DNA from 3 places in the Uliginosibacterium sediminicola genome. Region 3 is predicted to be linked to each of the others. Evidence: predicted binding sites of a transcription regulator. Region 3 holds the regulator's gene; each other region holds the start of a gene.

The links. Region 3 encodes FNR, which switches genes on or off when oxygen is low (the NO sensors DNR and NnrR bind a similar motif). Its sites were predicted from a motif close to TTGANCTAGNTCAA; they were not measured.
Region 1: the regulator FNR is predicted to act here: its motif matches at 1,413-1,426, upstream of ABDB84_RS19225 (ribonucleoside triphosphate reductase).
Region 2: the regulator FNR is predicted to act here: its motif matches at 1,245-1,258, upstream of ABDB84_RS13675 (bifunctional acetate--CoA ligase family protein/GNAT family N-acetyltransferase).

What each region holds. Positions count from the first base shown of each region.
Region 1 covers NZ_JBDIVE010000017.1:1,623-4,896, forward strand. Annotated here, with positions in the region: gene ABDB84_RS19215 (ABC transporter substrate-binding protein) at 1-547, opposite strand, end outside; gene ABDB84_RS19220 (class I SAM-dependent methyltransferase) at 680-1,267, opposite strand; gene ABDB84_RS19225 (ribonucleoside triphosphate reductase) at 1,509-3,274, shown strand, end outside.
Region 2 covers NZ_JBDIVE010000007.1:163,488-166,761, reverse strand. Annotated here, with positions in the region: gene ppsA (phosphoenolpyruvate synthase) at 1-181, opposite strand, end outside; gene ppsR (posphoenolpyruvate synthetase regulatory kinase/phosphorylase PpsR) at 348-1,178, shown strand; gene ABDB84_RS13675 (bifunctional acetate--CoA ligase family protein/GNAT family N-acetyltransferase) at 1,315-3,274, shown strand, end outside.
Region 3 covers NZ_JBDIVE010000006.1:236,593-239,866, reverse strand. Annotated here, with positions in the region: gene ABDB84_RS12890 (LacI family DNA-binding transcriptional regulator) at 1-915, shown strand, start outside; gene rquA (rhodoquinone biosynthesis methyltransferase RquA) at 939-1,664, opposite strand; gene fnr (fumarate/nitrate reduction transcriptional regulator Fnr) at 1,761-2,528, opposite strand; gene ABDB84_RS12875 (response regulator) at 2,539-2,925, opposite strand; gene ABDB84_RS12870 (universal stress protein) at 3,131-3,274, shown strand, end outside.

The DNA of each region.
Region 1 (3,274 bases), on a different contig from region 3:
CCTTGAAGCCCTCTTTCGCCCCGGCGAGACCGTCGGCACCAAAGGCATCGTCCTGATACACCACGCCGATGCGGCTGGCGCCCATCTTGCTCATCATCACGATGGTTTGCGCGGCTTCGAGGCGGTAGGGCGTGCGCACGATGAAGACCTGCTTCTTCACCGGCTCGTAAAGGCTTTGCGCGCCGCTCGATGGGGCGATGAGCGGTACGCCGTAGCGCTCGACCAGGGGCAACATCGCTTCCGTGGTGGCCGTGCCACGCGAGAGGAACAGCGCCAGCACCTTGTTCTGGGTGATCAGGGTCTCGGCATTGTTGGCGGCCTTGGCCGCTTCGAACTGGTCGTCCAGGGTGAGCAAGCGGACCTTCTGGCCATGCACGCCGCCCTGGGCATTGATGGCGTCGAGATAGAGCTGGGCGCCCAGCTGGGTCTCCTTGACGCCGGCCGCTACCGGACCGGTCAAGCCCGTGGTCTGGCCGATGAGGATGTCGGCACGAGCCGGCAGCGCCAGACTCAGCGCGGCGAGGATAATCCATTTAAAACAAGACATTGCTGCTCCTGATCGCTCCGGTGAACGATCAAGGTAGTACAGCCGGCGCAGGCGAACGATGCGGGTTTTCCACAAACACCATGCGTCGTCCAAGGCTTTACAGCAGGGTATTTGCTGTGCTGCACAACGCCGCTAAGGCTTGCGCGCGATGAGCTGGACCACGGCGCCACGGCCGGTGTGGTAATGCCCTTCGATGACGTCCCGCTCCAGCGCGGCAAAGTGCTCGAAATGCAGCGCGCCCAGTTCGAGATGCAGCGATTCCGGCGTGGTCTTGGTATCGACCGAGGGGCCGCCCCCGGTGCCGTAATGGAGCTGCTCGGGGCGGTAGGCCTCAAGCAGGAACACGCCGCCGGGCTTGAGCGCGCGTACGACTTTGGCATGCAGCAGGCTGCGTGCCGCGCTGGGCAAGGGGCAGAAGATCGAGATGATGGCGTCCCAGCAGTTCTCGCCGAGCTCGAACTGGCTCAGATCGGCGTGGATCAGTTCCAGGCTGACGCCACGTTCCTCCGCCAGTTTGCGCGCCTTGGCGAGGCCGACGGCCGAAGCATCCACCGCGCTGACGGCGTAGCCCTGCGCGGCCAGAAACACGGCATTGCGCCCCTCGCCCTCGGCCAGGCTGAGCACGCGCCCCTTGGGCAAGGCCGCACAGTGGGCGACCAGAAAATCGTTCGCGTCCTTGCCATAGGCATAGTCTTCGCTGCTGTAGCGCTGGTCCCACATCACGGCATCCTCCGGGCTGGCTCAGGGTCTTCATCTTAAGCCATCGGCCGCCGATGCGGCAGCGTAGCGCCGAGCGGAACGATAGCCTGGAGGCGTCTGCCGCATCCACTTCGCCGGGCTTCTGACAATCATCTGGAGCGCGCAATTGATGCGGATCAAAAGTCAAAAAGCCGGCGCATGGGTAACTATATATAGGGATTAATGAGCAACAAACAACTACATCTAGTATCAGGAGGGGTTGATGCAGGAACTGACGGGGGTCATCAAGCGCGATGGCAGGCTGCTGCCATTCGATGCCAGCAAGATTGAAGCGGCCATCGCCAAGGCGGGGCAGGCCAGCGGCGAATTCCAGCCTTCGGAGGCGGCGCGCATCACGCGCCTGGTCGTCGACCGGCTGAGCGCACAAGGCGAGCTGGTGCCGAGCATCGAACGCGTGCAGGACACCGTCGAAGTGTCCTTGATGGCCGCCGGCTGGTATCGCACCTCGCGCGCCTACATCGTCTATCGCGAACAGCGCTCGCGTCTGCGCACCGATCACAAGACCGTGGTCGATGTCGAAAACGCCATCAACGAGTATCTGGACCGCCGCGACTGGCGCGTCAACGCCAATGCCAACCAGGGCTATTCGCTGGGCGGCCTGATCCTCAATGTGTCGGGCAAGGTGATCGCCAATTACTGGCTCAACCACGTGTATGCCAAAGAGATTGGCGAAGCGCACCGCAACGGCGATGTGCACATCCACGACCTCGATATGCTGTCCGGCTACTGCGCCGGCTGGTCACTGCGCACCCTGCTGACCGAAGGTTTCAACGGCGTGCCGGGCAAGGTCGAATCGGCGCCGCCCAAGCACCTGGGTTCGGCGGTCGGGCAGATCGTGAACTTCCTCGGCACCCTGCAAAACGAATGGGCCGGCGCGCAGGCTTTCAGCTCTTTCGACACTTATCTCGCGCCCTTCATCCGCAAGGACAATCTGTCCTACGCGCAAGTGCGTCAGTGCATCCAGGAGTTGATCTACAACCTCAATGTGCCGAGCCGCTGGGGCACGCAGACGCCGTTCACCAATCTGACCTTTGACTGGGTCTGCCCGGAAGACCTGCGCGAGCAGATTCCCTACATCGGCGGCGAAGAGATGCCATTTGCCTACGGCGAGCTGCAGGCCGAGATGGACATGATCAACCGCGCCTACATCGACGTGATGACGGCCGGTGACAAGTTCGGCCGCGTGTTCACCTTCCCGATTCCAACCTACAACATCACGCCGGATTTCGATTGGGACAGCGAGAACGCCAACCGCCTGTTCGAAATGACGGCCAAGTACGGCCTGCCCTATTTCCAGAACTTCCTCAACTCGGAGCTGACGCCGAACATGGTGCGCAGCATGTGCTGCCGCCTGCAGCTCGATCTGCGCGAGCTCTTGAAGCGCGGCAACGGCCTGTTCGGCTCCGCCGAGCAGACCGGCTCGCTGGGCGTGGTGACGATCAATTGCGCGCGCATCGGTTACCAGCACAAGGGCGATGAAGCGGGCTTGTTCGCCCGCGTCGACCGCCTGCTCGAACTGGGCCGCGACAGCCTCGAAGTGAAGCGCCAGGTGATCCAGCAACTCATCGACGCCGGGCTGTTCCCCTACACCAAGCGCTATCTGGGCACGCTGCGCAATCACTTCAGCACCCTGGGCGTGAATGGCATCAACGAGATGATCCGCAACTTCACTGGTGATGCGCATGACATCACCAGCGAATGGGGTCACGACTTCGCGCTGCGCCTGCTCAACCACATCCGCGCACGCATGAGCGAGTTCCAGGAACAGACCGGCCACCTCTTCAATCTCGAAGCGACGCCGGCCGAGGGCACCACCTACCGCTTCGCCCGCGAGGACCGCAAGCGCTGGCCCGACATCCTGCAAGCGGGCAGCAAGGATCAGCCGTACTACACCAATTCCTCGCAGCTGCCGGTCGGCTTCACCGACGACCCCTTCGAGGCCCTCACGCGCCAGGAGCCGCTGCAGAC
Region 2 (3,274 bases), on a different contig from region 3:
CCAGGCCATTGGTGGCGAGGAACTCGCGATACGCAAAAGCCGTGGTCGCAAAACCACCGGGAACCCGCACACCCGCTGCCGAGAGCTGGCTGATCATCTCGCCCAGCGAGGCATTCTTGCCGCCTACCTGCTCCACATCGGTCATGCGGAGCGATTCAAAAGGAATGACGTAAGAACTCATGCGGGCACCTCGATCTGGGGTCAAAAAATGCCGGTTATATGCTTCAATCAGTTGCATCCGGCTCTGATCGCAAGCATTCTATAGATCTATTTTTGTGCACTGCATGAGAGCTTACCCCAACCGCCGTGCCATGAAGCCCGTCTAGTCCAGATAGAGGATATACACGATGGACAACAAGCCAAGAAGGACCGTTTTCTTCGTTTCCGACGGTACGGGCATCACCGCCGAAACGCTCGGACACAGCCTGCTGGCGCAGTTTCCGGACTGCAGCTTCCGCCAGGTGCGGGCACCTTTCATCGATTCGCTGGACAAGGCCATCGACTGTGCGCGCAGCATCCGCGAGGCGATGAAGCGTGACGGCGCCCGGCCAATTGTGTTCAGCACCCTGGTGCAGAACGACATCATTGCTGCACTGCACGAAGGTGATGCGCAGTTCATCGACCTGTTCGGCACCTTCATCGCGCCGCTGGAAGTGGAACTCGGCGTCAAATCCACCCATGCGGTCGGCCGCTTCCACGGCATCGCCGAGAGCGAGGATTACAAGACGCGCATCGAAGCGATCAACTTCACCCTCGCGCATGATGATGGAATCACCGACAAGAACCTCGAAGAAGCCAATGTCATCCTCGTCGGTGTATCCCGTTCGGGCAAGACGCCGACCAGCCTTTATCTGGCCATGCAATACGGCGTCAAGGCGGCCAACTATCCGCTGATCCCCGAAGACTTCGAACGCAACAAGCTGCCCGGCGAGTTGCAGCGCTTCCGTGGCAAGCTGTTCGGGCTGACCATCAACCCCGAACGCCTCTCGCAGATCCGCCAGGAACGGCGCCCCAACAGCCGCTACGCCGCCATCGAGAACTGTCAGTCCGAGATCGAATCAGCGCAGCGCCTGATGCGCCGCGAAGGCATTCCCTTCCTCGATTCGACGACCCGCTCGATTGAAGAAATCTCGGCCAAGATCCTGCAAGAAATCCGCTTCGGCAAGCCGGTTTACTGAATCGCCGCTGCGCCTGCGGAAAACCCTTAGCACTGCAGCATCGAGCAGCTGGGCGCACTGCTTTGCTTGATCCGAATCAAGCAGGCTGTGCCAGAATCATTGACAGTTAGCTGCTACAGGAGCCGGGGGCCGCCTCATGGATGAGAAGCACTATCTTTCGCCGCTTTTCGAACCACAGAGTGTCGCCATCATCGGCGCCACCGAGCGTGAGGGCGCGCTGGGCCAGGTGCTGATCCGCAATATGCGCCAGGCGCAGTTCAAGGGCACGCTGTACGCCGTCAATCCCAAATACACGGCGGTGCAGGAGGTCAAGTGCTATCCGCATATCGGTGATGTGCCGGGCAAGGTCGATCTGGCCGTCATCGCCACGCCGGCCAGCACGGTGCCGGATGTCATCGCCGAATGCGGCAAGGCCGGTGTGCGCTCTGCGGCGGTGCTCTCCGCCGGCTTTGGCGAGAGCGGCGCCGCCGGCGCCCGGCTGGAAATGGATGCCGTGCGCAATGCGCGCAAATACGGCATGCGCCTGCTCGGGCCCAACAGCCTGGGCGTCGCCCGCCCCGCGCGGGGCCTCAATGCGACTTTCGCCCATGGTCAAGCAATCAGTGGCTCGATCGGCTTCATCTCGCAATCGGGCGCGCTCTGCGCGGCAATTCTCGATTACGCGCAGCCCAACCAGGTCGGCTTTTCGAATGTGGTCTCGCTGGGCATGTCCAGCGATCTGGATTTCGGCGAAATCCTCGACTACATGGTCTGGGATTTCCGCACCGAGAGCATCCTGCTCTACATCGAAGGCATCCGCGATGCGCGTCGTTTCCTCTCCGCCCTGCGCGCGGCTGCACGCGCCAAACCGGTGATGCTGCTCAAGGTCGGCCGTCACCCGGTCGGCCTGCGCGCAGCCCAGGTACATACCGGCGTCAATGCCGGTGACGATGCGGTGTTCGACGCCGCCCTGCGCCGTGCCGGCGTGATCCGCCTGTACAACCTCAGCCAGCTGTATGCCGCCAGCAAGGCGCTGTTTGCGCACTTCCGCCCGCGCGGCAATCGCCTCGCCATCATCACCAATGGCGGCGGCCCCGGCGTGATGGCGGCAGACCGCGCCGGCGATCTGGGCATTCCGCTGGCCGAGCTGTCGACCGCCACGCTGACTCGGCTCGACAGCATCCTGCCGCCGCACTGGTCGCTCGATAATCCCATCGATCTGATCGGCGATTCGGATCCGGACCGTTACGCCGGCGCGCTGGCCGCCCTGCTCGACGATGAACATGTCGATGGCGTACTGTGCCTGCTCACCCCGCAGGCGATGACACGGCCGACCGAGGTTGCTCAGCGCGTCATCGAACAATACAAGCGCACCGAAAAGCCCATCCTCACCTGCTGGCTTGGCGACGACCAGACGCGCGAAGCACGCGAAGCTTTCCGCATCGCCGGCATTCCCAGCCTGCGCACGCCGGAGACGGCGGTCGAGCTGTTCTCGCACATCAGCGCCTATTACCGCAACCAGCGCCTGCTCACCCAGGCGCCCGCCCCGCTGGTCGATGCGCACGAGCCGCTGACCGGCGCGGCGCGCCTGATCATCGACACCGCGCTAGCGCGCCGCCGTACCACCTTGCTGCGCCAAGAGACGATGGCCATCCTCGCCGCCTTCCACATGCCCATCGTGCCGATGCAGGTCGCGCACTCGGCCGAAGAGGCTGGCGAGATGGCCAAGCAGGCCGGCTTTCCGGTGATCATGCGGCCCAATCTGCCGGTGCCCGGCACGCGCGGCGCGGTGCTCACGCGCAAGAACCTCGCCAGCCTCGCCGCCACCTACATGGCTTACGAAGAGCTCACGCTCGAACTGCGCGGCCGCATGCCCGAGGCGCTCGCGCACGGCATCTGCGTCGAGACCATGGTCGAGCGCGAGTACTCGCGTTCGCTGATGCTGCGCGTGTGGCGCGATCCGGTGTTCGGCCCGGTGATCGGCTTCGGCGAGCGCAGCCTGGACCCGCAATACTGGCCCGACCGCGCCGTCGCCCTGCCGCCGCTCAATGCCTTTCTGGTGCACGACCTGATCAGCGGCACCCGCGCCGCCAAGATCATGGGCCCCTACGCCGGCA
Region 3 (3,274 bases):
GGGCAGGGCAGTGTCAGCGAGGCCACGCGTGAGCGCGTGCTGGCCTCGGTCAAGGCGCTCGACTATCACCCCGACCTCGCCGCCAGGCGCCTGCGCTCGGGCAAGACCGACACCCTGGGCCTGATCGTCTCCGACATCCGCAACCCGTATTTCACCGAGGTCAGCCGCGCCATCGAGGACGTCGCCTACGCCCGTGGCATGCGCGTGCTGCTCTGCAATGCCGACGAAGACCCGGCCAAGGAACGCTTCTACCTGGACATGATGCGCGACGAAAATGTCGCCGGTGTGATCCTCTCGCCGACCTTGTCGCTGCTCAATCAGTACCGCGCTGAAGACTTCAGCTTTCCGCTGGTACTGGTCGACCGTTGCGATGCCAAGACCGAGGCCGATGCCGTGGTGCTCGACAATATCGATGCCGCCCAGCGCCTGACCCGCCATCTGCTCGAACGCAATTGCCGGCGCATCGCCTTCTTCTACGGTGCCGCCAGTGCAACCGGCAGCCAGCGCCTGGCCGGCTACCAGGCGGCGCTCGCCGAAGCCGGCCTCAGCGCCATCACCCAGCCAGTCAAGCCGACGACAGACGACGCCCGCCAGGCGCTGAGCACCTATCTGGAACGCCACCGCCAGACGCCGGACGCGGTGGTGGCGAGCAGCGGCCTGATCCTGCTCGGCCTGGTCGAAGGCTTGCGCCAGCATGGTTTGCGCTATCCGCAGGATGTGATCGTCGCCGGTTTCGACGACATGCCCTGGACGCGCATCGTCACCCCCGACATCACGGTGATGGCGCAACCGACGGCCGACATCGGCCGCACCGCGATTGAACTGCTGCTGGCGCGCATCGCCCAGCCGGGCCAGGCGATGCGCCGCATCGTCATGCGCGGTGAGCTGATCGTGCGCGGTTCCAGCGCCGCCTGAGTTGCCGGCGCGCTGAACTGCGTTTAACTACGCGCTTTGGGACGCGCGCTGACGATCTGGTAGACGCCGCCGAAGATCGTGCGCTTGTGCCAGTCGTAGTCCTCGGCGTGGCTGGCGTAGTGGCGGATCTCGTGTTGCCAGAGTGCGTCGGCAAAGGGTTCGAGCAGGCGATTGACCCACTTGAGGATGTAACGCACCGGCTGCCACCAGGCCGGCTTGTGGTAGTCGACGAATAGGGCTTCGGCGTTCTCGGGCAGCTGGCTGAGGATGTTGTCGACGATGCGCCGCTTCCAGTTGTCCGGCACTTCGTGCAGCAGGAAGAAGCTGCAGATCAGATCGCAGGGCGCGGCAACGCGGAACTGGCCGGCATCGGCATGACGCAGCTGCGCCCAGGGCATGTCGTCGAGCTTGCGGTGAGCGTGTTCGAGCTGGATCGGCGTCACGTCGGTGAGCGTGAAGTGCCCCTCGCTGCCGCAGCGCTGCGCGGCACGGCGCACCAGATCACCATAGACATGGGCCACCTGCCAGACATGCATGCCGGGCTCGATCCGTTCCAGATAGGCCTGCATCAGGCGCTGGTCATTGCCGAACAGCAGGGTTCTGACGACGCTGTTGCGATCGAGCCAGCGCACCCAGCGCGGACTGACATAGGCCCAGTCGTAGACGTCCGTCATGTAGGCGGGCAGGGCCGGTTGTTGCGGGGCGGGATGCTCGATCTCGCGCTTGAAACTGCTCTCAATGCTGCTCATGGCGACGGTGACACTATCCAGTGGTGAGGTCGCAAGGCGATACCTCAGCGCGGTGAGGCACAACCGCCCCACCGGGTATTCAATGCAAGCGGCCGATCAGAGTCCGGAAGTTGCCGGTGCCGCCACATCCTTGAGACCTTGCGGGTCGAGGATGACGACGTGCTTCTGCTTGATCTGGATGAGCTTCATGTCATCGAAGCGCGACATCACGCGGCTCACCGTCTCCAGCTTGAGGCCCAGATAGCTGCCGATTTCCTCACGCGTCATGCGCAGGTGGAATTCGGTCGGCGAGTAACCGCGAGCGCGGAAGCGGCGCGACAGGCTGACCAGGAAGGTGGCGACTCGTTCTTCGGCACGCATGCTGCCGAGCAGGACCATGACGCCTTGTTCGCCGACGATCTCGCGGCTCATGATGCGGTGGAACTGCTTTTGCAGGCCGGCAATTTCACGCGAGGACTCTTCCAGACGGGCGAAGGGGATGGCGCAGACTTCGCTGTCTTCGAGGGCGATCACATCGATGATGTGGGCGTTGGTGCCGATGCCATCGAGGCCGATCAGATCGCCCGACATCTTGAAGCCGGTCACTTGGTCACGGCCATCTTCGGTGGCGATGCAGGTCTTGAAGGAACCGCTGCGCACCGCGTAGAGCGAGCGGAACGGGTCGCCGGCGCGCTGCAGGCTCTCGCCGCGCTTGAGACGACGACGCGTAGCGACCAGACCGTTGAGGCGCAGTACATCGTCCTGGGCCATACCCTGGGGCAGGCACAGCTCGCGCAGATTGCAGTTGGTGCAACGAACGGCGTTGGTGTCCTTGGCAAAGTTGCAGGCGTCGTTTTGTTGTTGGATCTCTGTCGTGGCAAGCATGTCGTTTTCCTCAGTGGTTTCGGCTATGGAGAGGGAGCGCTTCCTTGATCCGCTCGAATTCTTCTGTCTTGTCGAAGAACCAGCGGGCGCCGGCCTCCATGTAGAAGCGTCTGTATTGCGGCGTGGCATGGTTGGTCAGCACGATGAAGTCAATGTGGGGCACGTGGGGGCTGATGGCTCGGATGACCTCGATGCCTTGCCCGCCGATGAGCTGGATATCCAGAACAACACAATGCGGCTGTGTATCGAAAATCCCCTGCACAGCGCCAGCCGGCGTGTCGGCTTGTCCGACGATGCGAACGTCGTCAATGGCGCTGAGAAGCTCGACCAGACGTGCCCGTATGGCTGGTGAGTCCTCGACGATGAAGACGTCGGTGGTTTGTTTTGTGGTGTTCATGGGATGAATTGTGGTCGTGTCCAGCCCCCGCGAACATCGGCCGTGCCTGCATCAGCGTGTCGGCGATGGCTCATTTGCGCTTGGTCAAATGCCGCCTGTATGTAGGAATTCCCTTACACGCCGCTGATGCTTGATACGCGTCAAGGCAGTCGGTGGGCGTCGGCATAGCGTGGGGACTTGGACGACATCCGAAAGGAGATCCACCATGTACAAGCATCTGCTCGTGCCGACCGATGGCACGGAACTCTCCAATCACGCACTGAACCAGGCCACAGCGCTGGCGCGCTGCCTGGGCGCGCGCATTACGGTCTTATACGTGCAGGAGGAGTGCCCGCAGCCAGTCGTGGCC